Linked DNA regions of Paraburkholderia fungorum. The protein of the gene in region 2 interacts with the protein of the main gene of each other region in a pairwise test. Links are inferred from orthologs where the notes say so. Each region holds a gene or a part of one and is shown on either strand. Other genes may lie near its edges. The genes, in order: BLS41_RS10555 and BLS41_RS07660.

The links.
Region 1: the proteins of BLS41_RS07660 (region 2) and BLS41_RS10555 interact in binary tests that used the Escherichia coli proteins (3 or more experiments, as listed by UniProt). The link is inferred for Paraburkholderia fungorum from one-to-one orthologs.

Annotation. Positions count from the first base shown.
Region 1 is NZ_FNKP01000001.1:2,403,086-2,417,459, reverse strand. The notes cover bases 3,718-6,698. They hold BLS41_RS10555 (ATP-binding cassette domain-containing protein), read right to left. Parts: upstream 6,190-6,698; coding sequence 4,246-6,189; downstream 3,718-4,245. Other genes in these bases: BLS41_RS10550 (glutathione peroxidase), read left to right, coding at 6,325-6,698; BLS41_RS10560 (CaiB/BaiF CoA transferase family protein), read right to left, coding at 3,718-4,094. In the rest of the region: alr (alanine racemase), read left to right, coding at 1-750; DNA repair protein RadA, read left to right, coding at 1,099-2,475; BLS41_RS10565 (DUF2866 domain-containing protein), read left to right, coding at 2,618-2,896; more of BLS41_RS10560, read right to left, coding at 3,039-3,717; more of BLS41_RS10550, read left to right, coding at 6,699-6,804; cls (cardiolipin synthase), read right to left, coding at 7,080-8,531; prmB (50S ribosomal protein L3 N(5)-glutamine methyltransferase), read right to left, coding at 8,968-9,852; dapE (succinyl-diaminopimelate desuccinylase), read right to left, coding at 9,869-11,008; BLS41_RS10530 (ArsC family reductase), read right to left, coding at 11,363-11,728; dapD (2,3,4,5-tetrahydropyridine-2,6-dicarboxylate N-succinyltransferase), read right to left, coding at 11,728-12,555; dapC (succinyldiaminopimelate transaminase), read right to left, coding at 12,661-13,887. UniProt on the Escherichia coli protein: Genetic data indicate it may be involved in ribosome assembly or function.
Region 2 is NZ_FNKP01000001.1:1,740,189-1,754,988, reverse strand. The notes cover bases 5,451-8,857. They hold BLS41_RS07660 (2-oxoglutarate dehydrogenase E1 component), read right to left. Parts: upstream 8,513-8,857; coding sequence 5,651-8,512; downstream 5,451-5,650. Other genes in these bases: odhB (2-oxoglutarate dehydrogenase complex dihydrolipoyllysine-residue succinyltransferase), read right to left, coding at 5,451-5,499. Also shown: BLS41_RS38950 (hypothetical protein), read right to left, coding at 8-145; BLS41_RS07685 (DUF2147 domain-containing protein), read left to right, coding at 144-626; BLS41_RS07680 (transposase), read right to left, coding at 822-1,271; cell division protein ZapE, read right to left, coding at 1,466-2,563; lpdA (dihydrolipoyl dehydrogenase), read right to left, coding at 2,653-4,083; more of odhB, read right to left, coding at 4,222-5,450; translational GTPase TypA, read right to left, coding at 8,922-10,748; BLS41_RS07650 (MarR family winged helix-turn-helix transcriptional regulator), read left to right, coding at 11,116-11,631; BLS41_RS07645 (efflux transporter outer membrane subunit), read left to right, coding at 11,681-13,189; BLS41_RS07640 (HlyD/EmrA/EmrK family protein), read left to right, coding at 13,263-14,501. UniProt on the Escherichia coli protein: E1 component of the 2-oxoglutarate dehydrogenase (OGDH) complex which catalyzes the decarboxylation of 2-oxoglutarate, the first step in the conversion of 2-oxoglutarate to succinyl-CoA and CO(2).

The DNA.
Region 1 (14,374 bases), 660 kb from region 2 along the record:
ATGCTGGAAATGGCGCGGCTGTCCAAACCCGTCAACATCCAGTTGAAGATGAACACCGGCATGAACCGGCTCGGCTACACGGTCGAGAAATTCCGCTCGGCGTGGGAGCGGGCGCGCGCCTGCCAGGGCGTCGGCCAGATTACGCTGATGACCCATTTTTCCGACGCCGACGGCGAGCGCGGTATCGCGTATCAGATGGAAGCCTTCGAGCGCGGCGCGCAGGGCATTGCGGGCGCGCGCAGCCTGTCCAACTCGGCGGCCACGTTGTGGCACCCGGGCGCGCATTTCGACTGGGTGCGGCCGGGGATCATTTTGTATGGCGCATCGCCGTCGGGCGTGACGGCGGCAGTGGCCGGCACCGGCTTGCAGCCGGCCATGACGCTCACGTCCGAACTGATCGCTGTGCAGACGCTCAGCGAAGGCAGTACGGTCGGCTACGGATCGGCGTTCAAGGCGCGCGGGTCGATGCGGATCGGCGTGGTCGCGTGCGGTTACGCGGACGGCTATCCGCGAGTCGCGCCGGAAGGCACGCCGGTGATCGTCGACGGGGTGCGCACGCGGATCGTCGGGCGCGTTTCGATGGACATGCTCACCGTCGATCTGACGCCGGTTCCGACCGCCAATATTGGCTCGCGCGTGGAGCTTTGGGGCGCCGCGCTGCCGATCGACGATGTCGCGCAGGCGTGCGGCACGATCGGCTATGAATTGATGTGCGCGGTCGCGCCGCGCGTACCGGTGCGCGCGGAGTGACGCGTGCGGGTGCCGGGCCCGTGCTCGACGAGTAAGGAAAGCGTCGGGCCGGGTTTGCACAAAGCGGCGTGGCAGTCGCAAATGCGGCGCGGCGTGTTGCGGTTGCTGCGCGAACTGCGGCGGTGACAGCAGGTTGCGCAGCTTCGTTTCCGCTTCTGGCGGCGCGGCTGCAGCCGGTTAGGACTAGAAGCCCGCTATCGGCTCGGCGAGTAGCCGCTTGGGCAACCGTCAGCTTTCCCACCCGCTTTCCCCACTTTTTTTCCGAAGCTCGACGAATCGGCCCAATGCGACCGGTCCATCGAACATATCGATCCCACGAACACCAACAGGCAACACAGGCAATCACGCGTGGCTAAACCGAAGACCTTGTACATCTGCAGTGAATGCGGCGGCCAGTCGCCGAAATGGGCCGGACAGTGCCCGTCGTGCCAGGCGTGGAACACGCTGGTCGAGTCGGTCGCTGAGGCACCGTCCACGCATCGCTTCCAGTCGCTCGCGAAAAGCGCGCCGGTGCGTCGGCTCGCCGATATCGAGGCATCCGACGTGCCGCGCTTCTCCACCGGCGTCAGCGAGTTCGACCGTGTGCTGGGCGGCGGCCTGGTGCCGGGCGGCGTGGTGCTGATCGGCGGCGATCCGGGGATCGGCAAATCGACGCTGCTGCTGCAATCGCTCGCCGAAATTGCCGCCGATAAACGCGCGCTCTACATCAGCGGCGAAGAATCGGCTGCGCAGATCGCGTTGCGCGCACAACGGCTTTCGCTGCTCGAACCCGGTTCGAAAGCGAGCGAACTGCAATTGCTCGCCGAAATCCAGCTCGAAAAAATTCAGGCGACGATCGCCGATCACAAACCCGACGTCGCGGTCATCGACTCGATCCAGACCGTCTATTCCGATGCGCTGACCTCCGCGCCCGGCTCGGTCGCGCAGGTGCGCGAGTGCGCCGCGCAATTGACGCGGATCGCCAAGCAGTCGGGCACGACCATCATCATGGTCGGCCACGTGACGAAAGAGGGCGCGCTGGCCGGCCCGCGCGTGCTCGAACACATCGTCGATACGGTGTTGTACTTCGAGGGCGACACGCACTCGTCGTACCGCCTCGTGCGCGCGATCAAGAACCGCTTCGGCGCGGTCAACGAACTCGGCGTGTTCGCGATGACGGAGCGCGGTTTGCGCGGCGTGGCGAATCCTTCGGCGCTGTTTTTGTCGCAGCACGAGCAGTCGGTGCCGGGTTCCTGTGTGCTGGTTACGCAGGAGGGCACGCGTCCGTTGCTGGTCGAAGTCCAGGCGCTCGTGGATGCCTCCAATGCGCCGAATCCGCGTCGGCTCGCGGTCGGCCTCGAACAGAACCGCCTGGCGATGTTGCTGGCGGTCCTGCACCGGCATGCCGGTATTGCCTGTTTCGATCAGGATGTGTTTCTGAACGCGGTGGGCGGCGTGAAGATCACCGAACCCGCCGCCGATCTGGCCGTTCTGCTCGCGATCCACTCGTCGCTGCGCAACAAGCCGCTGCCGAAAGGCCTGGTGGTGTTCGGCGAAGTCGGCCTCGCGGGCGAAATCCGACCGTCTCCGCGCGGTCAGGAGCGTCTGAAGGAAGCCGCCAAACTGGGCTTCTCGGTCGCCGTGATTCCGAAGGCCAACGCGCCCAAACAGCCGATTGAAGGCTTACAGGTCGTTGCGGTCGAGCGGATCGAACAGGCTATCGACCGGGTTCGTACGCTTGAATAGGCGGGGTGAGGGCGCCTGCGGGCGCCTTGCGCGCTGTAATGACCGGTAAAGATCTCCATATTGGTTGTAACCTGAATGGCAATCCTTTTTCCTAAGCTGCGAGGGTAAGCATCCCTTCTGATGCCTGAAAAAGGATCGCGCCTTGAAACAGTCATATCAAACCGTAGCCGAGCGGCCAATACAGGTACGTGGCTGCCGGGTCTCCGAACCGATTCGCCAGCCTTGGGGCGGCGCTTGCCGGATTGTCGAGTGGATCAACACGGCGGGGCAGATATCGCGCCGGGTCGTGGCCGAAGACGCCACCGCCGCCGAGGTGCGCGCCACGATCAACCGTCACGTGGAAGGCCGCAAGCACGTGCTGTACGACGATGAAAAAACGCCGCGTCAGACGCTGCCGAGACAGACGGTGGCGAGGCGGTGAGGTTGAAGGGGCTGTGTCGTAGGCTTTCTACGTGATGCCCTTCGGGAATTTTTTCCCCGTTCTCTCTGGACGCGCGTGGCGAGCGCTTCCTGCATTCATCTCACGCAATCGCCGCGACCGCGCGTTCAGCCGGTCGGGCGCGTTAGCCCATCACGCCATCGTCTTCGTCCGCGTTATCGTCCGGCACCAAATAAGCCTGCGGATTAAACAGCGGATGCCGCGCGGCTTCCTCCGCCGTCAGTACCGGCGTAACGCAGCAATCGACCGGCTCCAGCAGCAGCACCCATTCTTCCAGCGGACGCTTGCCGATCACGTCGGCCAGTTCCTGCGTGAGCGCAACGGCGTCCGGGCCGCCAATGGCCTGACCGAGGCTCCAGTGACGCGTCGCCCACTCGGGACGGTCGAGCGCCATGCACAGCGTTTCCCAGAACTTCAGTTCGAGCGCGCCGACCGCGAGCCAGCGGTTATCGAACGTGCGGTACAGGTTGTAGCAGGGCACGCCACCGTTCAGCAGACCCGTGCCGACCGGCGGCGCGGCGCCTTCGTTGACCAGTGCGACCTGCGCGACGAGGTTGTGCGCATGCGTGGCGTGTGTCATCGAGACATCGACGAAACGGCCTTCGCCGCCGCGCGACACGTGCCATAGCGCGGCGAGAATCTGCGTGACCGCGCTCAGCGCCCCGCCGAGCAGGTCGGCAATCTGGAAATTGGGCAGGATGGGTGCGCCGTCGCGGCTTGCCAGTTGATCGAGCACGCCCGCATAACCGATGTAGTTCAGGTCGTGTCCGGCGCGGTCGGCGAACGGGCCGCTCGCGCCATATCCGCTGATCGCGCAGTAGACGAGCCGCGGATTGACCGCGCGCAGCGTCTCGTAGCCGATGCCCAGCCGCTCCATCACGCCTGGCCGGAAGCTCTCGATCAGCACGTCCGCTTCGGCCGCGAGCGCGCGCAGTACATTACGTCCGGCCGCGGATTTGAGATCGAGGCGCGTCTCGCGCTTGCCGCGATTCACCAGCCGGTAGAACGCGCCGGGGCGACCGGCGACACGGTCGCTGGACGACTGCATCATCGTGCGGGTCGGGTCTCCCGCGCCGGGCGCTTCGATTTTCAGCACGTCGGCGCCGAGTTCGGCCAGTCGCAGCGCGGCAACCGGACCGGGTAGCAGACGGGTCAGGTCGAGCACCCGCAACCCTTGCAGTGCCGGCGGCGGCACCGTCACTGCCGGAGAAGCCGGCGATTCCGTCGAAGGGTCCGGTGAAGCCGAAGAATCCGATGCCCCGAATGATGATGTTGCAGATGACAAAGCCAACCTCTCGTCGGTGCCGGCGCGGGCCATAAACAGCGTGCCGCTAGCCGATTTGTTCGAGTTCCTCGTGAATCTCGAGCCATTCGGCTTCGAGCACTTCGAGGCGCGCGTTCACATCTGCCTGACGGCGGATTGCTTCCGTCAGTTTGCTTTTCTGCTCGGGCTCGTAACTCGCCGGATCGACGACGAACGCATCGAGCGTCGTTTTCTCGATGTTGAGCGAGTCCATTTCCTTCTCGATCTTCGTGATGCGGCTTTGCAGCGGCTTCTTCAGATGCGCGAGTTTCTGACGCGTTTCCGCTTCGAGCCGACGCTGTTCCTTGCGGTTCACGCCATTGTCGGCGTTGCCGTCGGCGCTGTTGGCCGCCGCGGTACCCGCCTTGAGCGCCGCACGCTGGTCGGCTGCGTGTTGCAGCAGCCAGTCGCGGTAATCGTCGAGATCGCCGTCGAATTCCTGCAGACGATGTTTGGCGACCAGCATGAACTGATCGGTCGTGGCGCGCAGCAGGTGTCGGTCGTGCGACACCAGAATCAAGGTGCCTTCGAACTGCGCGAGTGCCATGGTCAGCGCGTGACGCGTTTCGAGATCCAGGTGGTTGGTCGGCTCGTCGAGCAGCAACAGGTTCGGCTTTTGCCAGATGATCAACGCGAGCGCGAGACGCGCCTTTTCGCCGCCGGAAAAAGGCGCGATTTTCGCCGTCGCCATTTCGCCGGAAAAGTTGAAGCTGCCGAGGAAGTCGCGCAACTCCTGCTCGCGCGTGTCGGGTGCGAGACGCGCGAGGTGCTGCAGCGGGGTGTCGTCGGCGCGCAGCGTTTCGAGCTGATGCTGCGCGAAGTAGCCGATGCGCAGCCCCTTGCCTTCGCGGACGTGGCCGCCGAGCGCTTCGAGCGTGCCGGCGAGCGTCTTGATCAGCGTCGATTTGCCCTGACCGTTCGCGCCGAGCAGGCCGATGCGCTGACCGTTCTGGATCGACAGCATCACGCGATCGACGATCGGAATCTCGACGCCGTCTTCGCCGTGATAACCGCAGCGCACGTTTTCCATCACCATCATCGGATTCGGCGCCGAATCGGGCGTGCGGAACTCGAACGTGAACGGCGACGCGGCATGAGCCGGCGCGATCAGTTCCATCTTTTCGAGCGCCTTCACGCGGCTCTGCGCCTGACGCGCCTTGGTAGCCTGCGCCTTGAACCGGTTGATGTAGCTCTGCAGATGCTCCACCGTGCGCTGCTGCTTTTCATACGCGCTCTGCTGCAGCGCGATCTGCTGCGCGCGCAGTACTTCGAATTGCGAGTAGTTGCCGCCGTAACGCTTGATCTGCTGGTGCTCCAGATGCAGAGTGACGTTGCAGACCGAATCGAGGAATTCGCGGTCGTGCGAGATCACGACCAGCGTGCCCGGATAGCGGTGCAGCCAGTCTTCGAGCCAGACGATCGCGTCGAGATCCAGGTGATTGGTCGGTTCGTCGAGCAGCAGCAGGTCGGAACGGCACATCAGCGCCTGCGCCAGATTCAGCCGCATGCGCCAGCCGCCGGAGAAACTGCTGACCGGCTCGCGCGTTTGTTCGAGCGTGAAGCCGAGGCCGAGCAGCAACGCTTCGGCGCGCGCGGGCGCGGTATAGCCGTCGGCATCGGCAAAGGCAGCGTGCGCTTCGCCTTCTGCCGCGCCGTCGTGCGCGGCGGATGCTGCGGCAATACGCGCTTCGATGGCGCGCAACGCGGCATCGCCGTCGAGCGTGTAGGCGAGGGCGGTTTTATCCGCGGCGGGCGTTTCCTGCGCGACGTGGGCGATCTGCCAGTTGGGCGGGATCGAAAAATCGCCGCCGTCCGCGTGCAGTTCGCCGAGCAGCACGGCAAACAGCGTCGACTTGCCCGCGCCGTTCGCCCCCACGAGGCCGGCTTTCTCGCCGGGGTTGAGGGTGAACGTGGTGTTGTCGAAGAGCGGCTTGGTGCCGCGCGCGAGGCTGAACTGGTTAAAGCGGATCACGAAGAGGCCGGCTGAAGAAAACCGCTATTTTAGACTGCCGGGCGTGACACCGGGCGCTCAGTCGGGATCGGCCATTCGGCCGACTGTTCCGGTGCGGCTTTTGGCATAGACTGACGGCTTTCACGGGGAGAGCACATGACATCGATTTATTCGTTTTCGGCACGTACGCTCGGCGGCGAGGAAGTGAGCCTCGAGCAGTATCAAGGCAAGGTTTTGCTGATCGTCAACACGGCCAGCGAATGCGGATTCACGCCGCAGTATGCGGGCTTGCAGAAGCTGTTCGATGGCTACGCGGCGCGCGGTCTCACGGTGCTCGGCTTTCCGTGCAACCAGTTCGGCAAGCAGGAGCCGGGCGATGCCGCGCAGATCGGCAGCTTCTGCGAAAAGAATTACGGCGTGACGTTTCCGATGTTCGACAAGATCGACGTGAACGGCGCGAACGCGCATCCGTTGTTCCGCTATCTGACGGAAGAGGCGCCGGGCTTGCTGGGACTCGAAGGAATCAAGTGGAATTTCACCAAGTTCCTGATTGCACGCGACGGCAGCGTGGTGAAGCGCTATGCGCCGCTGACGAAGCCCGAGGCGATTGTCGAGGATATCGAGAAGTTGCTTTGAAGGGACTTTGAGATTGCTGCAAGCCGAGGCGGCAGGCAGCGCTTCTGTATCTATCTGCAGTCGTGCAGATCGCGTCGAATCCGGCGTGGTGCGAGGCGGCTGAGCGGCGTCGATCAGGTATCGATGCCGCGTATCAACGCTGCGTGTAGGTCCGTTGAATCTGGACGATCTGCCAACGGTTGTTGAGCGAGCGTCACGGCAAGCACCGCGCGGCGCCGTTCAACATTCAGTGGCTAGGTACTAACGCGCAATCGCCGAACCAGCTACCGCACAGCTCAAAGAATCGGCGCGAAAAGCCGCGCGACATGCATCAGCACGCGCTTGAACGCGCTGGCCTGCCGGTACTCGTTGCGGTCGATTTCGAGCGACTGGGCGAAGTCGTTCAATAGCATCGTTTCGACCTCCTGCGCGAAGCCTCGGTCGACAGTCAGCACCATGATCTCGAAGTTCAACCGGAACGACCGGTTGTCGAGATTCGCGCTGCCGATCGCTGCAGCGACGCTATCGATGAGAATCACCTTCTGGTGCAGAAAACCCGGCTGGTAGCGGAAAATCCGGATGCCCGCGCGCAGCGAATCATATGCGTACAGCTTCGACGCGGCAAAGACCACCAGATGGTCCCGGCGGCTCGGAATCAGAATGCGCACGTCCACGCCGCGCAGCACGGCGAGCCGCAACGCTGAGAACACCGCTTCGTCGGGCACGAGATAGGGCGTGGTGATCCAGATCCGCTCGCGCGCCGCGTTGATCGCTTCGACGAAAAAGAGCGAGCAGGTCTCCTGTTTGTCAGCCGGACCGCTCGGCACGACCAGGCAGTGCATGCCTTGAGCGCCCAACGGATCGACCGGCGCCGCTGCCGGCATGTCGAATTCGGGCAACTGCTGCGTCGCCCAGTGCCAGTCTTCGGTGAACACGAACTGGATACTGGCGACCGCCGGTCCGCGCACCTCGATATGCGTATCGCGCCACGGCGAAAGCGGCGGCTTGCCGCCGAGATACTCGACGCCTACGTTGTGTCCGCCGACAAATGCGCGTTCGCCATCCACGGAAACGATTTTGCGGTGATTGCGAAAGTTCAGTTGCAGCCGGTTGACGAAGCGGCGATTGGTCGCGAACGGATGCGTCTCGACACCACCCGCACGCAGTGCCGCCACGTAGCGGTGCGGCAGATCGAAACTGCCGATGCTGTCGTACAGAAAATAGACGCGCACGCCTTGCTGTGCCTTGGCGATCAGCGCGTCCCTGAGCATCTCGCCGAGCGCATCGTCGCGGACGATGAAGAACTGCACGATCACGTAGTGACGCGCGCTCTCGATTGCCTCGAAGATCGCCTCGAAGGTCGCTGCGCCGTTCACGAGGGTTCGCACGGAATTGCCGGGCAGGAACGGCATGCCGCCCAGACGCGTCAGCGAATGCACGAGCCTGACGCCGAGTTGTTGTGTGGGCAGTCCCGCCGAAGACGACTGCGTGTCCCATTCCGGCGGATGCGCGCGGGTGCGCAGCAGTTCGTTTTCGACGCGACGGGCATCCGCGTAACCGGCGAATTTGCTGCGACCGAGGAACAGGTAAGGCACCAGCGTCAGATAAGGCATCGCGACCAGCGACACGGCCCACGCAATCGCGCCCTGCGAGGTGCGCGTATTCAGAATCGCGTGACACGCCGCGACCATGCCGAGGATATGGGCAAGGGCGACCAGCGGGCCGACGTGAAGCAGGTCGAATTGCATAGGCGGGCGAAGGGTTGGCGAAGCGCTGCATGTCCCCGCCGATGACGCGGCGGGCAGGCGCTCATCTTACCGAACGCGGGTGGGTTGGGGTGCCGTTGTGCGCGGGCTTCGTGGTTTTGGGTGCGCGCGGGGATGCCGATGGGCGACGCAAAGACCGTTCAGCGATTGGGTGAGACGGAGGGGCGGGGGTCTTGAAACGAGAGGGGGAGTTCGATAACCGCATGCTGAAGGCGGCCACGCGTGCAAGCCAGAGCAAGCCACAAGCGCGGCTTGGCCACCTGCCGGAAGCGACTGCGTCACGCGGCAGTCAGGTTATGTAGGTCCACGCAGCGCCCGTGAACCCACACCTCAGCCACGCCACCTACAACACGTCGCGACATGCCGCACGCAGAAAAAAACCACGCGCGCCATGCCGCAAACAGGAACAGCAAAAACCTCAAACCGGCAAATCGGCGGCTTGAATCAGGAACACGTTGTCGTCGCCGGCGCTGGTCGAGAGCCATACCAGATCCAGACCGCCGAACGCCGCTTCGACGTTTTCGCGTTCATTGCCGATTTCGACTACGAGCACGCCGTCTTCGGTCAGCCAGTTGCGCGCGTCGGCGATGATCCGGCGCACGATATCCATGCCGTCCGCACCGCCCGCCAGCGCCATATCCGGCTCGTGTTTGTATTCGGCGGGCAATTCCTGCATCGACGTCGCGTTCACGTACGGTGGATTGGTGATGATCACGTCGTAGCGGCGCTCGGCGAGCGGCGCATACAGATCGCCTTCGAACAGCGCAATACGGTCGTCGAGCTTGTAATCCATCACGTTGCGCGTGGCGACTTCCAGCGCGGGCGCGGAGAGATCGACGGCGTCGATATCGGCGTTCGGGAACGCGTGCGCGGCGAGAATCGCGAGGCAACCGGAGCCGGTGCACAGTTCGAGCACCGCGCTGACCTGTTCGGGATCTTCAACGTAAGGCTGCAAACCGTCCTGCAGCAATTCGCCGATGAACGAGCGCGGCACGATCACGCGCTCATCGACGTGAAAGCGGAAACCGTGCATCCACGCTTCCTGCGTGATGTACGCGGCCGGCACGCGTTGCGTGGCGCGGCGCTCGATCACGTTCAGCACGGCGTCGATTTCGGCCGCGCTCAACCGTGCGTCGAGAAACGGCTCCAGCAGATCGAGCGGCAGGTGCAGCGTGTGCAGCACCAGATAAGCCGCTTCGTCGTAGGCATTGGCCGAGCCATGACCGAACGACAGTTCAGCCTGGTTAAAGCGCGACACCGCAAAACGCAGCAGGTCGCGGACGGTGGAAAACGGGAGCGTCATCGCAAATAGTCCTTGTTCAGGCGATCAGTTGTTCGAGCACGCGGCGATACACGTTCTTCAGCGGCTCGATGTGTGCGACTTCGATATGTTCGTCGATCTTGTGGATGCTGGCGTTCAGCGGCCCGAATTCGATCACCTGCTCGCAGATGCGCGCGATGAAGCGGCCGTCCGACGTGCCGCCGGTGGTCGACAGTTCGGTCGTGACGCCGGTTTCGTCCTTGATGGCTTTCGCCAGCGCGTTCGACAGATCGCCGCGCGGCGTCAAGAACGGCAGCCCGCTCACGTTCCAGTGCAGATCGTATTCGAGGCCGTGTTTGTCGAGAATTGCATGCACGCGGGCCTGCAAACCTTCGACCGTGCTGGCCGTCGAGAAGCGGAAATTGAACATCACGTCCGCATGACCGGGGATCACGTTGGTCGCGCCCGTGCCGCTGTGAATGTTCGACACCTGCCACGTGGTAGGCGGGAAGTATTCGTTGCCGTCGTCCCAGCTTTCGGCGACCAGCTCGGCCAGTGCGGGCGCGAGCAGATGCACCGGATTTTTCGCCAGATGCGGATAGGCGATATGGCCTTGCACGCCCTTGACGATCAGCTTGCCGGACATCGAACCGCGCCGGCCGTTCTTCACCATGTCGCCGAGTTGCGCGCTCGACGTCGGCTCGCCGACGATGCAGTAGTCCATCCGCTCGCCGCGTTCCTGCAACGCTTCGACGACCTTGATGGTGCCGTCGGTGGCCGGGCCTTCTTCGTCACTCGTGATCAGGAACGCGATCGAGCCGCGATGCGCGGGATGCGCGGCGACGAATTCCTCGCTCGCGACCACGAAGCCCGCGATCGACGCCTTCATGTCCGCCGCGCCGCGGCCGTACAGCTTGCCGTCGCGCTGGGTCGGCTCGAACGGCGCCGAGTGCCATTGTTCGAGCGGACCGGTGGGCACGACGTCGGTGTGTCCGGCGAACGCGAGCAGCTTGCCCGCGGTGCCGTCGACGCCGCGTTTGACGGCCCACAAATTGGTCACGCCGTTCGATTCGATCGTCTCGTGCTCGAAGCCGATCGCGGACAGACGTTCGATCAGGAGGCGCTGGCAATGCTGGTCGTCGGGCGTCACGGACGCGCGTGCGATCAGTTGTTCGGTAAGGGCGAGGGTGCCGGACATGGATTCAGTACAAGCCACTTTGAAATGAAAAAATGCCGGCTGGCGGTGCAGCACCGCAGCCGGCAACAGCTTTTAATCGACGCGGCGAGGCCGCGTTCTGCTTCTTGTTGCTGACCGGTTCCGATCGCGGAGCCTGATGCTGGCGCTCAGGTCCGCGCGCCGGGTCCAGCGTATTGCGTTCAATGCGTGTCAGCACACCGTGCTGGCGGACGCCGCGTTCGCGGCATCCACGAGATTACGCTCATGCAACTAGCTGAATGAACGCAATACCGTTCGCGCTCATTCCTGCTGCTTTGCGTCGCTGCATGGCGGGCGTTCACCACGCCAGAGCACCGCGCGTGCCAACACCCAGACTCAGGCAAACAGCGCCGTGTACTCGTCCGCGGAAAAACCGAGCGATTTGACCCGCCCGTTCACCACCAGCACTGGCCGCTTGATCACCGACGGCTTGTGGATCATCAACGCGATTGCGCCCGGCTGGGTTTCCGCCGCCGCTTTCATGTCGTCGGACAGGCCACGCCAGGTGGTGCCGCGACGGTTCAGCAGCGCGTCGAGCTTCACGTCTTTCAGCCAGTCCTGCACGAGCGGTTCGGTCACGCCGTGCTTCTTGAAGTCGTGAAACTCGAACTCGACGCCGTGCTCTTCCAGCCACACGCGGGCTTTCTTCACGGTGTCGCAGTTCGGGATGCCGTAGACGACGGTTTTGGTGCCGCGCGCCATCAGTCGCCTCGCAGCAGCTCGTTCAGGCCGACCTTCGCGCGGGTTTTCGCGTCCACCTTCTTGACGATCACCGCGCAGTACAGGCTGTGCGAACCGTCTTTCGACGGCAGGTTGCCCGCCACCACCACCGAGCCCGCCGGAATGCGGCCATACGTGACCGAACCGGTTTCGCGGTCGTAAATCTTGGTGCTCTGGCCGAGGTACACGCCCATCGAGATCACCGAGTTTTCTTCGACGATCACGCCTTCGACCACTTCCGAACGCGCGCCGATAAAGCAGTTGTCTTCGATGATGACCGGGTTCGCCTGCAGCGGCTCCAGCACGCCGCCGATGCCAACACCGCCCGACAGGTGGACGTTCTTGCCGATCTGCGCGCACGAACCGACGGTCGCCCACGTATCGACCATCGTGCCTTCGTCGACGTACGCGCCGATGTTGGTGTACGACGGCATCAGCACGACGTTCTTCGCGATGAACGAGCCACGGCGCGCGATAGCGGGCGGCACCACGCGGAAGCCGCCGGCAGCGAAGTCTTCAGCGGTGTAGTTCGCGAACTTCGACGGCACCTTGTCGTAGAACTGGCTGTAACCGCCAGCCGGCATCGGTGCGTTGTCTTCGAGGCGGAACGACAGCAGCACGGCCTTTTTCAGCCACTGATTGACGACCCAGTCGCCGTCCTTCTTTTCGGCGACGCGCAGCACGCCCTTGTCCAGTTGTTCGATTGCATGGGCGACGGCTTCGCGCACGTCGGCCGGAGCGGCCTTCGGCGACAGTTCGGCGCGGTTTTCCCAGGCGGTGTCAATGATCTGCTGAAGTTGTTGCGACATATGCGTGTTTTCTGAAGAGTTGAAGGCTGAAGAAGGAGATGCGGCGCGGCGGGAGCTGTCGCGCCAACGGTCGAGGTGAACCCTCAAACCGTTGGCCCGGCTAACTCAACTGGCCTGGCCCGCAAGCTTGCGGCAAAAATCGACGATCCGCTGAACACCTTGCGTGCATTCGTCGACGTCCGCGACCAGCGCGAGGCGCACGAAATTGCGGCCGGGGTTCACGCCGTGCGCAGTACGCGCGAGGAACGAGCCCGGCAGAACCGTCACATTATAGTCGGCGTAGAGGCGCTGGGCGAACTCGGTGTCCGACAGGCCGGTGCGCGACACGTCGGCCCACAGGTAGAACGCGGCGTCCGGCAGACGCACGTCGAGCACTTCCGCGACCATCGGCGTGACGGTCGAGAACTTCTGCACGTACTTCGCGCGGTTGTCGCGCACGTGCGTCTCGTCGTTCCACGCGGCGATGCTGGCGGTCTGGAATACCGTCGACAATGCCGCGCCGTGGTACGTGCGGTATAGCAGGAAATCTTTCAGGATCGCCGCGTCGCCCGCGACGAAGCCCGAGCGCATGCCAGGCACGTTCGAGCGCTTGGACAGGCTCGACAGCATCACGAGCCGCTCGAAGCCGCGGCCCAGTTTGTGCGCCGCTTCCAGGCCGCCGAGCGGCGGATTCGCTTCGTCGAAATAGATCTCGGAGTAGCACTCGTCCGACGCAATCACGAAGCCATAACGGTCCGACAGCGCGAACAGTTCGCGCCAGTCGTCGAGCGTGAGCACCGCGCCGGTCGGGTTGCCCGGCGAGCACACGTACAGCAGCTGCGTGCGCGCCCAGATGGCTTCCGGCACCGCCGAATAGTCGCAGGCGAAATTGCGCGCCGGATCGCTATTGACGAAATACGGCTGCGCACCGGACAGAATCGCCGCGCCTTCGTAGATTTGGTAGAACGGGTTCGGACAGAGTACGATCGCAGGCTCACCGTCGGCATTGCGCTTCGGGTCCACCACCGTCTGCGCGAGCGCGAACAGCGCCTCGCGCGAGCCCGACACCGGCAGCACCTGGGTGAGCGGATCGACCGGCGGCAGGTTGTAGCGCTGCGTCACCCAGTTTGCAATCGACTCACGCAGCGGCGCCGAGCCGAGCGTGGCCGGATACGCGGCCAGGCCGCCGAGCGAATCCACCACGGCGTCGCGGATCAGCGCAGGCGTGGGATGTTTCGGCTCGCCGATGCCGAAGCTGATATGCGAAAGACCGGCTGGCGGCGTGACGTCCGCGAAAAGCAGGCGCAGCTTTTCGAACGGATAGGACTGGAGGGAATCGAGTAACGGGTTCACTGGATGGATCGAGCCTGATCGAAGAGGGCGCAGAACGGATGCAGGAAGAAGCTGGGCACGCGCGCTGGCGGCGAAGCGCTGACATGCCTGAAATACGGTAGACAGATGCGCTAGACACGCTGGCAGCGGCGGCGAACGGAGAATTATAGCGTGGGCGGCTTGCGTTCGCGGGCGTGCAGGGTTCGGTGGCCGGTTGGCGAACCAGCTTGAAGGATGGCGGAAGATCGGCGGAAGGTAATGGCCGCCATGAAATGCAGTGTCGAATGAACGCAGAGCGCCGCCCCCGAGACGGCGCAACCCGCCAGGCGGCGCATTCAATGCGTTGCAGCGGGAACGACGCGAACCGCCGACGGTTCGCGCAAAAAGAAGCAGGAGCAGCAATGGTTGCAGCAGTCCCGGAGACAGCCGGACACAGCAGGCGCAAGAGCGCCGCGGTCCGCGAGAACGACGCCATGAGCGCAAACAACGAGAACGTGACGAACAGAGC
Region 2 (14,800 bases):
TTGCACATCACCAACCGTTGTAGCTGAAGCAGACCTGAGAGGCAGTACCAGGCATCACGGTGACCTGAAACTGAAGCCGCCCGAGATGCCGATAACGCTGCGCGACCACGATCGCGCAGTTCTTCATCAAGGAGGAAGACAACATGCAATTCACTCAACGCGCTCGCACCCTCGCCGTTCGTACCGCCCGACACGCTGCACTTGCTGGCGTATTGCTCGCCAGCGCCGTCACCGCGATGGCGCAAACCGATACGCCCGCGGGCACGTGGCAAACCATCGACGACAGCACGGGGCAGCCGAAAGCGCTCGTGCAGATCACGCAGGACGGCAGTGGTTCGCTCAACGGCAAGGTTATCAAGGGACTCGGCGCCAACGATCAACCTGATCGCCGCTGCACCGCATGTACCGACGCACGCAAGGATCAGCCGATTCTTGGCATGACCATCATCAACGACATGAAAAAGGATGGCGACGGCTGGGATCACGGGCAGATTCTCGACCCGGAAAACGGCAAGATCTACAAGTGCAAGATGCATCTTGAAGACGGTGGAAACAAGCTGGTGGTGCGCGGGTATATCGGCGTGTCGCTGCTGGGCCGTTCGCAGACTTGGGTGCGTCAGCAGTAATGCGCGGATGATCTGAAGCCGCTGCCGGAATTACCCATCGAAGTACCGGCCAAAGTGGACTGTGGTTCACAGCCCGATGCGGGGGATGCTGGCAGAGCTAACGCCTGACCGTAGACACGGTCAGGATTCACAAAAAATGGCCGACGATCATCATCGTCCGGCCGTTTTTTATTTGATGTGTCCGGATTGTGCGTGTCATGCAGCGTGCTTGAACGGCGACACGTAAGTGAACGGCGACGGCGGCAGCGGCCTGGCTTTGGCCGGCGTGTACAACGACGGCGCCACGCTCGCGGTCTTCGCTGTCGAAATACCCTTCTGCTCAGTGCCCGCGTGCGTGCGCATGCGCGCTTCCATCAGATTGCACAGTTCTTCACTTGCGGAACCAGCCAGTTGCTCGGTGACACGTTTGAGCACGCCGGATTCATACCAGGCCTTGAAGCGGCGATGACACGTTTGATACGACGGGTACTTGCGCGGCATGGCCGACCAGGTCGCGCCGCTGTACATGACCCACAGCACGCCGTTAAGTACCGAACGGGTATTGGCAAGTGGGCGTCCACGCAATTCGGAACGCGGACGCAACTCAGGGAGCAGCGGTACGACCCGTTGCCATTCCTCGTCGTTGATATCGCGATGCAGATTCATGATTGACTCCTTTGTCAGAAACAGGAAGGACAAAAGATAGCCAGTCCTCCGCGCACGGAGAATAAGACCAATCTGAATCTTGAAATTAAGGTGTTTGGCGTGGCCGGTTCAGCGCCTGGACGACACCAGGCGCATGGAAAAAGCACCCCCGGCAATGTCACGCAACCCGCGTGTGCGGGTTACGTCATCCCGTATCAGGTCAACGAGGTGTCGACGATCCGGCGCGGCGTGTCGAGATATTCCTTCGATTGCATCTCGACGATGCGCGATACCGTCCGCGTGAATTCGTTAGCCATCGGGCCGTCAACATAGAGTTGCTCGGGCGGCACGGCGGCGGACATCAGCAGCTTGACCTTGTGGTCGTAAAACACGTCGATCAGCCACGTGAAACGGCGCGCTTCCGAGGCCATGCGCGCAGACATCTGCGGCACGCTGGAGAGGACCACCGCGTGAAAGCGGCTCGCCAGTTCCAGATAGTCGTTCTGCGAACGCGGGCCGCCGCACAACGTGGCGAAATCGAACCACACGACGCCATCAGCCTTGCGCAGCGCCTTCAGTTCACGTTTCTCGATATGCAGGATCGGACTCTCGTCGGGAACCGCGGCAAGACGCCCGAAAGCGTCGCGCAGCGCCTTGTCGGCGGCCGCGTTGAGGGGTGAGTGGTACACCTCGACTTGCGCCAGCGTACGCTGCCTGTAGTCGATCCCCGCGTCGACGTTGAGCACGTCGAGCTTCGACTTGATCAGCTCGATGGCCGGCAACATACGGTCGCGATGCAGGCCATCCGGGTACAGCGTGTCCGGATCGTAATTGGACGTCATCACGAACTGCACGCCGTTCTCGAACAGCTTGTCGAGCAGACGGTACAGAATCATCGCGTCGGCAATATCCGACACGTGGAATTCGTCGAAACAGATCAGGCGATATCGCTTCGCAATGCGACGCGCGAGTTCGTCGAGCGGATCGGCCTGGCCTTTCAGGTCTTCCAGTTCGCGATGCACTTCGCGCATGAACTCGTGAAAATGCAGACGCGTCTTGCGATTCAGCGGTGCAAGCATGTAGAAGCTGTCCATCAGGAAGCTCTTGCCGCGCCCTACGCCGCCCCACATGTACACGCCACGCGGCAGGTCCGGGTGAATGAGCAACTTCTTGAACGCGTTCGAACGACGCGACTTGTACTCGGTCCACTCTTCGTAGCACCGCTGCAGACGGTCGACCGCCGCGCGCTGCGCCGGGTCCGACTGATAGCCGCGAGTCTGCAGTTCTTTTTCGTAGTATTCGGTGACGTTCATGGTGTTGCTGCAAAAAGAAAGGCGGGAGGGAGTGAACCCGCCCGCCTTTGTGGTGATGCCAGAGTGCTTTCAGTCAGGCGTGCGCGTGATTACATGTTCAGCGCGCGCTTGTCGACGGCCAGCGCGGCTTCGCGCATGACTTCCGACAGCGACGGGTGCGGATGGCAAATGCGGCCGAGGTCTTCCGACGCCGCCTTGAATTCCATCGCCACCACGGCTTCCGCGATCAGGTCCGATGCGTTGGCCGAGATGATGTGCACGCCGAGCAGTTCGTCGGTCTTCGCGTCGGCGATCATCTTGACGAAACCATCCGCCTTGTTGATGCCCAGCGCGCGGCCGTTTGCCATGAACGGGAACTGACCCGTCTTGATCTCGCGGCCTTCCGCCTTCAGTTGCTGCTCCGTCTTGCCGACCCACGCGATTTCCGGTTCGGTGTAGATCACCCACGGAATGCAGTTGTAGTCGATATGCGGCTTCTGGCCGTCGATCACTTCCGCGACCAGCACGCCTTCGTCTTCCGCCTTGTGCGCGAGCATCGGGCCGCGCACCACGTCGCCGATTGCGTACACGTTCGGCACAGCCGTCGCGCAGTGGTCGTCAACGTCGATGAAGCCGCGTTCGTTCGCCTTCAGGCCGATCGCTCCGAGGCCGAGGTTGTCGGTGTTCGGCACGCGGCCGATCGACACGATCAGGCGGTCCGCGTCGAGCGTCTGCGCGTTGCCGTCCTTGTCCGTGTAGGCGATCGACACGCTGCTGTCGGTCGTCTTGATTTCGCCGACCTTCACGCCGACGTGAATGTCCAGACCCTGCTTCTTGAACTGCTTGGCCGCTTCTTTCGACAGCGACTGGTCAGCCGCGCCGAGGAATTCCGGCAGCGCTTCGAGCACGGTCACGTCCGCGCCCAGACGACGCCACACCGAGCCGAGTTCCAGACCGATCACGCCAGCGCCGATCACGGCCAGCTTCTTCGGCACGGAGTCGAACGTCAGTGCGCCTTCGTTGTCGGCGACGATCTTGTTGTCGACCGGAATGTTCGGCAGATGACGTGCCTTCGAACCCGTGGCGATGATCACGTTCTTCGCCGTCACGACTTCGGCTTCGCCTTCGCCGCTGACTTCGATCTGCACGCCGGCGTCCGTCTTGCCGGTTAACTTGCCGTGGCCCTTGAGCCACGTGATCTTGTTCTTGCGGAACAGGAATTCGATGCCCTTCGTCATCTTCTCGACGATGCTTTCCTTGCGGGCCAGCATCTTCGCGATATCGACCTTGACGTTTTCCACGGAGATGCCGTGGTCGGCGAGGTGATGCGATGCGTTTTCAAACTCTTCCGACGACGCGAGCAGCGCCTTCGACGGAATGCAACCCACGTTCAGACACGTGCCGCCGAGCTTCAACGCGCCGGCCGGGTTCTTCCACTTTTCGATACATGCGACGGTCTTGCCGAGCTGCGCTGCACGGATGGCGGCGATGTAACCGCCAGGGCCTGCGCCGATCACGACGACGTCAAATTCTTTGGACATGACAATCCTTTTGATGACGGAACGGCGCGCGGCCACAGTTAGTGGCGCGCACCGTTCCTGTACTGCGGAATGCGAAAGACGTACTGCTCAGATGGTGCCGGTTTGTGCAACGACAAGCCGGCACCTGGCTGATGGCAATTACAGATCGAGCAGCAGACGAGCCGGATCTTCCAGCGCGTCCTTCATCGCGACCAGCGACAGAACCGCTTCGCGGCCGTCGATGATGCGGTGGTCGTACGACAGCGCCAGATAGTTCATCGGGCGGATCACGATCTGGCCGTTTTCGACCACAGCGCGTTCCTTCGTGGCGTGCACGCCGAGAATCGCGGATTGCGGCGGGTTGATGATCGGGGTCGACAGCATCGAACCGAACACACCACCGTTCGAGATCGAGAACGTACCGCCGGTCATATCTTCGATCGACAGCTTGCCGTCCTTGGCCTTCTGGCCGAACTCGGCAATCTTCTTCTCGATTTCAGCAAGGCTCAGCTGATCGGCGTTACGCAGGATCGGCACCACCAGACCACGCGGCGAACCGACAGCGATACCGATGTCGAAGTAGCCGTGATAAACGATGTCGTTACCGTCGATCGACGCGTTCACCAGCGGGAACTTCTTCAGCGCGTGAACAGCCGCCTTCACGAAGAACGACATGAAGCCGAGCTTCACGCCATGTTCCTTCTCGAACTTGTCCTTGTACTTGTTGCGCAGGTCCATTACCGGAGCCATGTTCACTTCGTTGAACGTGGTCAGGATGGCGTTGGTTTGCTGCGACTCGAGCAGACGCTCGGCGATACGCGCACGCAGACGCGACATCGGCACGCGTTGTTCCGGGCGGTCCTTCAGCCACTGGTCGGCCGATGCCGGGCCCTTGACTTCCGGCAGCGACGGCTTCGCAGCCTTCGGTGCGGCAGCCGGTGCCGGTGCAGCCTTCGCAGCCGGAGCGGCCTGGCCTGCGTTCAGCACGTCACCCTTGGTGATGCGGCCGTCGCGGCCCGTGCCTGCGACGTCGGCGGACGACAGGCCCGCTTCAGCCATCAGCTTGCCGGCAGCCGGCGAAGCCGCGGTGTTCGCACCCGTTGCGGATGCAGCCTGAGCGGGAGCTGCTGCCGGTGCGGGCGTCGCAACCGGAGCCGGCTTCACTTCAGCTTCGACAGCAGCGGCGCTAGCGGTGCCTTCCGTGTCGATCTTCGCGATGACCTGATCGGCCACGACGATGTCGCCGTCGTTCGCGATCACTTGCACGAGCACGCCGGCGGAGGGTGCCGGCACTTCGAGAACGACCTTGTCGGTCTCGACTTCGATGAGAATTTCGTCGACAGAGATAGCGTCGCCGGGCTTCTTCTTCCACTGCAGCATCGTGGCTTCCGAGACCGACTCGGACAGCTGGGGAACCTTGACTTCAACAATAGCCATTATGAATATCCTGAATACGTATCGGGTGACGGCGCGGTGAACGACGACCGCCTGCGAACCGTCTGCAAACCGTGTATACCGCGTGTGAGCCTTCGTGGATCACCGTTGCGGCACGGGAAAGCGCTACGCGCCTTCCCGGTTCGCGATTCTTTTATTTAGCGATCGACGCGCTCTTGAGGCGGCCGAAAGCGCCTTCGATCAGCGCCTTCTGCTGCTCGTAGTGCTTCGCGTAGTAGCCGACTGCCGGCGAGGCCGAAGCCGGACGGCCGCTGTATGCCAGCTTCTGTCCTTCCTTCATGCCGTCCTTCAGGTGGTGCTCGATGTAGAACCACGGGCCCTGATTCTGCGGCTCGTCCTGCACCCAGACCACTTCCGTCGCGTTGTCGTACTTCTTGATTTCCGCTTCGAACTGCTTGTGCGCGAACGGATAGAGCTGTTCGATACGGATGATCGCGACGTCGTTCGCCTTGGTTTCGCGGCGATGCGCCACCAGGTCGTAGTACACGCGACCCGAGCAGACCACGAGACGCTTGACCTTCTTCGCGTCGATCGCTTCGTCCACTTCGCCGAGGATCGGCTGGAACGCGCCCTTCGCGAGTTCCGACAGATCCGACACAGCTTCCTTGTGGCGCAGCAGCGACTTCGGCGTAGCGACGATCAGCGGCTTGCGGAACAGGCGGATCATCTGACGGCGCAACAGGTGGAAAATCTGCGCTGGCGTGGTCGGCTGAACGACCTGCATGTTGTGGTCTGCGCACAGTTGCAGGAAACGTTCGATACGTGCCGACGAGTGCTCCGGACCCTGACCTTCGTAACCGTGCGGCAGCAGCATCGTGAGACCCGACACGCGGCCCCACTTCACTTCGCCCGACGAGATGAACTGGTCGATCACGACTTGCGCGCCGTTCACGAAGTCGCCGAACTGCGCTTCCCACGCGACGAACGTGTTCGGTTCAGCGGTCGAGTAACCGTATTCGAAGCCCAGCACTGCCTCTTCCGACAGCACCGAGTCGATCACGTTGAACTTGGCCTGGCCTTCGGAGACGTTCTGCAGCGGCACGTACGTGCCGTCGTTCCAGCGTTCGCGGTTCTGATCGTGCAGCACAGCGTGACGGTGCGTGAACGTGCCACGGCCCGAGTCCTGACCGGTCAGGCGCACTGCGTAGCCCGACGCGACCAGCGACGCGAATGCCAGGTGTTCGCCCATGCCCCAATCGAGCTTGGCTTCGCCACGGCCCATCGCGCGACGGTCGTTCAGCACGCGCTCGACCAGCGGGTGAACCTTGAAGTTTTCCGGCACCGTGGTGATGCGCTCAGCGAGGCGCTTCAGTTCGGCGAGCGGCACGGCCGTATCGGCTGCGTCGGTCCACTTGCGATTCAGGAACGGAACCCAGTCCACCGCGTACTTGCTCTTGTAGTTCGAGAGCACCGGATCGACCGTGTGATGACCTTCGTCCATCGCCTTGCGGTAGGCCTTGACGAAATCGTCGCCTTCTTCGGCGGTGATGACGCCTTGCTGCACCAGCTTTTCAGCGTACAGCGCGCGCGTGCCCGGGTGCTTCGCGATGGTCTTGTACATCAGCGGCTGCGTGACAGCCGGCGTGTCCTGCTCGTTGTGACCCAGCTTGCGGAAGCAGACGATGTCGACGACGACGTCCTTGTGGAACTGCATCCGGAAGTCGATGGCCATTTGCGTAGCCAGAACGACTGCTTCAGGATCGTCACCATTCACGTGCAGAACCGGCGCTTCGATCATCTTGACGACGTCCGAGCAGTACAACGTGGAGCGCGAGTCGCGCGGGTCCGACGTCGTGAAGCCGATCTGGTTGTTGATGACGATGTGCAGCGTGCCGTGCGTGCCGTAACCGCGCGTTTGCGCGAGGTTCAGCGTTTCCATCACGACGCCCTGGCCTGCGAAAGCCGCGTCGCCGTGGATCTGCACCGGCAGCACTTGCAGGCCGCTGTCGTCGCCGCGACGGTCCATACGGGCCTTCGCCGAACCTTCGACCACCGGGTTGACGATTTCGAGGTGCGACGGGTTGAACGCGAGCGACAGGTGGACCGGGCCGCCGTCGGTTGCGACGTCGGACGAGAAGCCCTTGTGGTACTTCACGTCGCCAGCCGGCAGATCGTCGACGTGCTTGCCTTCGAATTCGGCGAACAGGTCAGCCGGCATCTTGCCGAGCGTATTGACCAGCACGTTCAGACGGCCACGGTGAGCCATCGCGATAACGATTTCCTGGACGCCCTTCGCACCGCCGTGACGAACGACTTCGTCCATCGACGCGATGAAGCTTTCGCCGCCTTCCAGCGAGAAGCGCTTCTGACCGACGTACTTGGTGTGCAGGAAGCGCTCGAGGCCTTCGGCAGCCGTCAGGCGATTCAGGATGTGCTTCTTCTTGTCGTTGCTGAAGTTCGGCGTGGAGCGGATCGACTCCAGGCGTTCCTTCCACCAGCGCTTCTGTTCCGGATCGCTGATATACATGTACTCGGCGCCGATCTGGCCGCAGTACGTGTCACGCAATGCCTTGACGATCTCGCGCAGCGACGCTTTTTCGAATCCGAAATACAGATTCGTTGCGCTGAACTCCTGGTCCATATCGGCTTCGGTGAAGTCGTAGAACGCGGGTTCGAGTTCGGGAATAGCGGGACGTTCGCGGCGCTTCAGAGGATCGAGATTGGCCCATTGCGAGCCGAGGAAGCGATATGCGCCGATGAGGGATTGCACATAGACCTGCTTGCGAGCCGTAGCGAGATCTTCGCCACCAGCTGCCGTGCGCGGGATGAAGGCATTGGCCTTGGCCCGTTGAGCAAACGATTCGACGATCGGGCCGTGGGCCACGTCGTTGGCATTGGTACCGTCCGTTGCCGGAACGTTCTGCAACGCGTCGAAATAGCTGCGCCAGTTCTCGGGCACTGACGCCGGATTATCGAGATACGCTTCGTACATTTCTTCGACGTACGGAGCATTGCCGCCGAACAGATAAGAGTTCGACTGGAATTGCTTCATCATTTTTACGCTCACCTTTCTTCGAGTTTCTCGAGAAATAGCGGGTTACAGAACCTTCCGCGACACGGCCTGACCGTTTAGCGGATTGCGCGAATCAAGTCTTGCTTGGAAGGACCTAAAACTTTGCACCCGGGGAGCATAGCACAGAACGAATACCGCAGATAGCTGGCGGATTGCCGCTGAGGCCTGTCGCAGCGGGATTTCCGGGCTGATTGCGCCGTTCGCAATAGTCTTCTGCGGGAAATGGGGACAAACGGAAGAATGCGCGTACACCGTTGCAGGGAAGCCACAATTGCTCCCGCGCATTTTCCATCCTCCAAAAACGATAAAAGCCACCCGAAGGTGGCTTTTATCCGTTAAGCGGCGCTCGCTACGAAGCATCGCAAAACTCGTCAGGCAACACGAGGACTACTTAGTCCACCGCGCCCTTACGGCTTGCGCTGCGGCGCTCGTGTTCCTTCAGATAACGCTTGCGCAGACGGATCGATTGCGGCGTGACTTCAACGAGTTCGTCGTCGTCGATGAATTCGACTGCGTATTCCAGCGACATCTGGATCGGCGGCACGAGGCGAACTGCTTCGTCGGTACCCGACGAACGCACGTTGGTCAGCTGCTTGCCCTTGATCGGGTTCACGACCAGGTCGTTATCACGGCTGTGAATACCGATGATCATGCCCTCGTACAGCGGCTCGCCCGGCGACACGAACATACGGCCGCGATCCTGCAGCTTCCACAGTGCGTACGCGACTGCTGCGCCGTCGTCCTGTGAAATCAGCACGCCGTTACGACGCTCGCCCACCGCGCCTTCCTTGACCGGCTGATACGAGTCGAACGTGTGGCTCATCAAGCCCGTGCCGCGCGTGAGCGTCAGGAATTCCGACTGGAAGCCGATCAGGCCACGTGCCGAAATACGATACTCGAGACGCGTACGGCCACGGCCGTCCGACGCCATGTCGAGCATTTCGCCCTTACGGCGACCCAGTTCTTCCATCACGCCACCCTGGTGGCCGTCTTCCATGTCGACGGTCAGGTTTTCGTACGGCTCGTGCTTCACGCCGTCGATTTCCTGCATCACCACGCGCGGACGCGACACGGCCAGCTCGTAGCCTTCACGACGCATGTTTTCCACGAGAATGGTCAGGTGCAGTTCACCGCGGCCCGCCACTTCAAACGTGGTTTCGTCGCCGGTTTCCTTCACGCGCAACGCAACGTTGTGGTTCAGCTCTTTCATCAGGCGGTCGCGGATCTGACGGCTCGTGACGAACTTGCCTTCGCGGCCAGCCAGCGGCGACGAGTTGACCAGGAAGTTCATGGTCAGCGTCGGCTCGTCGACGGTGATCATCGGCAGCGCTTCCGGCTGTTCCTGTGCGCAGATGGTCACGCCAATGCCGATTTCTTCGATACCGTTGATCAGCACGATGTCGCCCGCTTCAGCGGAGTCGACCTGCACGCGCTCGAGGCCCTTGAACGACAGCACCTGGTTGATCTTGCGGTTCAGGATCGCGCCATCGGGACCGGAACGCACGGCAACCGCCATGCCCGGCTTGATCGTGCCGCGCGTGATGCGGCCCACGCCGATACGACCGACGTACGACGAGTAATCCAGCGACGTGATTTGCAGTTGCAGCGGCGCGCTCGGATCGGCCGGGCGAACCGGAACGTGTTGCAGCACGGCTTCGAACAGCGGGCGCATGTCGCCTTCGCGCACGTCAGGGGTCAGGCCGGCGTAGCCGTTCAGACCCGATGCATAAACGATCGGGAAGTCGAGTTGCTCGTCGGTTGCGCCGAGCTTGTCGAACAGGTCGAACGTCTGGTTGATCACCCAGTCGATACGCGCACCCGGGCGGTCCACCTTATTGATCACGACGATCGGCTTCAGACCGAGCGCCAACGCCTTCTTGGTCACGAAGCGCGTTTGCGGCATCGGACCTTCGACTGCGTCGACCAGCAGCAGCACCGAGTCGACCATCGACAGCACACGCTCCACTTCACCGCCGAAGTCGGCGTGACCGGGGGTGTCGACGATGTTGATGTGCGTGCCTTCGTACTCGACCGCGCAGTTCTTCGAAAGAATCGTGATGCCACGTTCTTTTTCGATGTCGTTCGAGTCCATCACGCGTTCCGTGACCTGCTGGTTTTCACGGAACGTGGAGGTCTGGCGGAGGAGCTGGTCGACGAGCGTGGTCTTGCCGTGGTCGACGTGGGCAATGATGGCGATGTTGCGTAGGGCGCGGGTCATAGGAAACCTGGAGACAGTTGAGTGCGCCGCTTGCTTATGCCGGTTGCTTACGGTTACTTGCTTGCTTCTAAACAACCACGAAACGACGACAAGCCCAAAGCGCACTTTTGGGAACCCAATATTGTAGCACGGGAGAATGAAGCTTTCTGGTATTCCCTGATAGCCCGGACAACTTCGACGTCGCGATGCGTAGGAACAACGATTACAAGGGTATCGGCTGCGCCCTACAGCAGGCTTCCCGCTCCTGGCCCCCAATTAAAGCGATTGGAAGAAAAAGATCCTTGCCTAAGCTGTAATAACGCTTGCCGCGTCAATCAACCGCTGACTATAATCCTGCCTAGTCAACCATTGCATTCGCACGAGAATCATGACGGAGCCGTCCCCCACCCCCACGCCGGACCTCAGCGAGTATCAGCTAGGTGAAAGCGTCGGCTATCTGCTGTCGCGAGTGAAGTCGACCATGTCGAACCTGGTCACGCAGCGCAGCATGGCCGAGTTGGGCATCACCAGCCAGCAAGGCAGCATCCTGTTTATGGTAGCGAGCGGCAAGTGCCTGCTGGCCGCCGAACTGGCCCGTGAATACGGCATCGACGCCAGCGCCGTCACCCGGCTGGTCGACCGGTTGGAGAAACGCGGCCTGCTGACCCGGGTGCGCAGCAATGAAGACCGGCGGGTCGTCCGCCTCGCGCTGACACCGGAAGGTCACGCTATCGCAGCCAGAATGCCGGGCATCTTCAACGGCGTGCTGGACGATCTGCTGGGCGGCTTCACCCCCGAAGAAGTGGGTTTTCTGAAGAGCATGCTACGTCGCGTGCTCGTCAATTCCGGCGAACAAACGGGACTAACCCGTGATGCAGCAAGCAATTTTGACAGCAAGTCGTAAGAAATTGCTTGCAGCGTCCATCATTACATTCCACTCAAAGAGTCGAGCGATGAAATCCCTTTCCCTGTCCGCGCCCGCGCTTTCGAGCCGGGCCGCTGTCGCCGCCGCGGTGACGGCGCTCGCCCTCACGGGGTGCGCGAACTACTTCGGTATGAAAAGCGACAAGCAGATGTCGTCGCCGGCTCAGTATGAGTCCACCCAAAGCCTGCCCGGCCAGGGCGGCCAGTGGCCGTCGCTCGACTGGGCCAACCAGTTCGGCGATCCGCAACTGCCCCAGCTGATTTCGGAAGCGCTCGACGGCAGCCCGTCGATCGCGCAAGCGCAGGCCCGTCTGGCCAAAGCCTCCTCGTATATCGAGACGTCGCGCTCGGCGCTGTTCCCGAAGGTCAACGGCAGCTATTCATGGACCCGCGAACTCTATTCAGCCAATTCGCTCTACCCGCCCCCGTACGGCGGCACCTGGTACAGCGAGAACAACGTGCTGGCCAGCGCGTCGTGGGATCTGGACCTGTGGGGCAAGAACCGTCAGCGTCTGGGCCAGGCCGTGTCGCAGGAAAAGGCGGCTGAAGCGGACATGCAGCAGGCGCGCGTGACGCTCGCGGCATCGGTGGCGAGCGCCTATAACCAGTTGGCGCAGCTTTACGCGTTCCGCGATATCGCCGCACGCGAAATCGCCAATCGTCAGGATATTGGCCGCATCACCAACGGCCGCGTGGCCGCCGGCCTCGACACCAACGTCGAGAGGCAGACGGCGAGCGGCAATATCGCGACCAGCCAGTCGAATTTGACCGAACTGGACGGCCAGATCACCACCGTGCGCTATCAACTGGGCGCGCTGCTCGGCAAGGGTCCCGACCGTGGCCTGCAAATCGCCAAGCCGACGCTTGGCAACGGCGCTGTCGTGGCGCTGCCCGACAACATTCCGGCCGATCTCGTCGCCCGTCGCGCGGACATCGTGGCCGCACGCTGGCAGGTCGAAGCGGCGATGCACGACGTGAAGGAAGCGAAAGCCGAGTTCTTCCCGGACGTGAACCTCGCCGCCGGTTTCGGTTTCGATGCATTCGGCTGGGGCCGTTTCCTGACCGCATCGAGCCGTCAGATCCAGTTCGGCCCGGCGATCCATCTGCCGATTTTCGACGCCGGCGCCTTGCGCTCGCAGTTGAAGGGCCGCTTTGCCGACTTCGACCTCGACGTGGCGAACTACAACCAGACGCTCATCGGCGCATTGCAGGACGTCGCGACGCAAGTCTCGTCGATCCGTTCGATCGACCAGCAATCGGGCGACGCACAACGCGCGCTCGACGCATCGACGAAGGCCTACCAGCTGGCCGTGATCCGCTACAAGGCCGGTTTGTCGCCGCAGTTGCAGGTGCTGACCGCCGACCAGAACCGCCTCTCCGCCGAACAGACGGTGACGAGCCTGAAGATGAAGCGCCGCGATATGCAGATCGGCCTCATCAAGGCGCTCGGCGGCGGTTTCGACGCGACGCAGACCGGCCTCGTGGTGCCGACCGATGCCCCGGCATCGGCCACCGCCGCGACCGCCGCAGCGAACTGAGCGCGCAACGCACCGAACACACGCACGAACATCCGAATAAACGACGACGCTTGAGAGAACCCGGAGCACATCAATGAGCACCCCCCAGCAGCCCGCCGCCCCGCAACAGCCGGCGAACAACGGCAAACGCAAGCGCATGATGACGCTGCTCGTCATCGTGATCCTGATTGCCGCGATCGCGTACGGCCTTTACTACTTCCTCGTCGCACGCTTCACCGAAAGCACCGACGACGCGTACGTGAACGGCAACGTCGTTCAGATCACGCCGCAAGTGACCGGCACCGTGGTCAGCGTGAATGCAGACGACACGCAAACCGTGAAGGCCGGCGACCCGGTCGTCGTGCTCGATCCGGCTGACGCACGCGTCACGCTCGAGCAGACCGAAGCGCAACTGGCGCAGACCGTGCGTCAGGTGCGCGGCATTTTCGTCGACGACAACCAGTACGCCGCGCAAGTCGCGCAGCGTCAGGCCGATCTGTCGCGCGCTCAGGACGACCTGAAGCGCCGTCTGACGGTCGCGCAAACCGGCGCGGTGTCACAGGAAGAAATCTCGCACGCCCGCGACGCCGTGAAGAGCGCGCAAGCCTCTGTCGACGCCGCCCAGCAACAACTGGCGTCGAACCGCGCATTGACCGCGAACACCACGATCGCGAGCCATCCGAACGTCCAGGCCGCCGCCGCGAAGGTCCGCGACGCGTACCTGAACAACGCGCGTAACAACCTGCCGGCACCGGTCACCGGCTATGTCGCGAAACGCTCGGTGCAGGTCGGCCAGCGCGTGTCGCCGGGCACCCCACTGATGGCGATCGTGCCGCTGAACAGCTTGTGGATCGACGCAAACTTCAAGGAAGTGCAACTGCGTCATATGCGGATCGGCCAGCCGGTTGAAATGACGGCTGACGTGTACGGTTCGTCGGTGGTGTATCACGGCAAGGTGATCGGCTTCTCGGCCGGCACGGGTTCGGCGTTCTCGCTGCTGCCCGCGCAAAACGCGACCGGCAACTGGATCAAGGTGGTGCAGCGTCTGCCGGTGCGTATCTCGCTCGATCCGGCCGATCTCGAGAAGCACCCGCTGCGCATCGGCCTGTCGATGCAGGTCGACGTGAGCATCAAGGACGACAACGGCGGCCACCTCGGCGACGCGCCGAACACGGTCTACCAGACCGACGTGTTCGCGAAGTTCGGCGACGAAGCCGATGCCGAAGTTGCCCGCATCATCGCGGAAAACGCCGGTCCGAATGGCGGCGCGAAGAAGTCGGCGCAAACCGGCGCCGACGCTGCTGTCCCGGCCGCCAAGCCGGCCAAGAGCTGATCCCAGCCGCGTGACGATTCAAACAAGGCTTCTTTAATGGCTCAGGCTCAGGCGCAGCTCCCTCACCCGCCGCTCGAGGGAGCGCAACTGGTAATCGGCACCATCGCGGTGTCGCTTGCCGTTTTTATGAACGTGCTCGACACGTCGATTGCCAACGTGTCGATCCCGTCCATTTCGGGCGATCTCGGCGTCTCGTCCGACCAGGGCACGTGGGTCATTACGTCGTTCGCGGTCGCCAACGCAATCTCGGTGCCGCTAACCGGCTGGCTCACCGACCGTATTGGTCAGGTGCGTCTGTT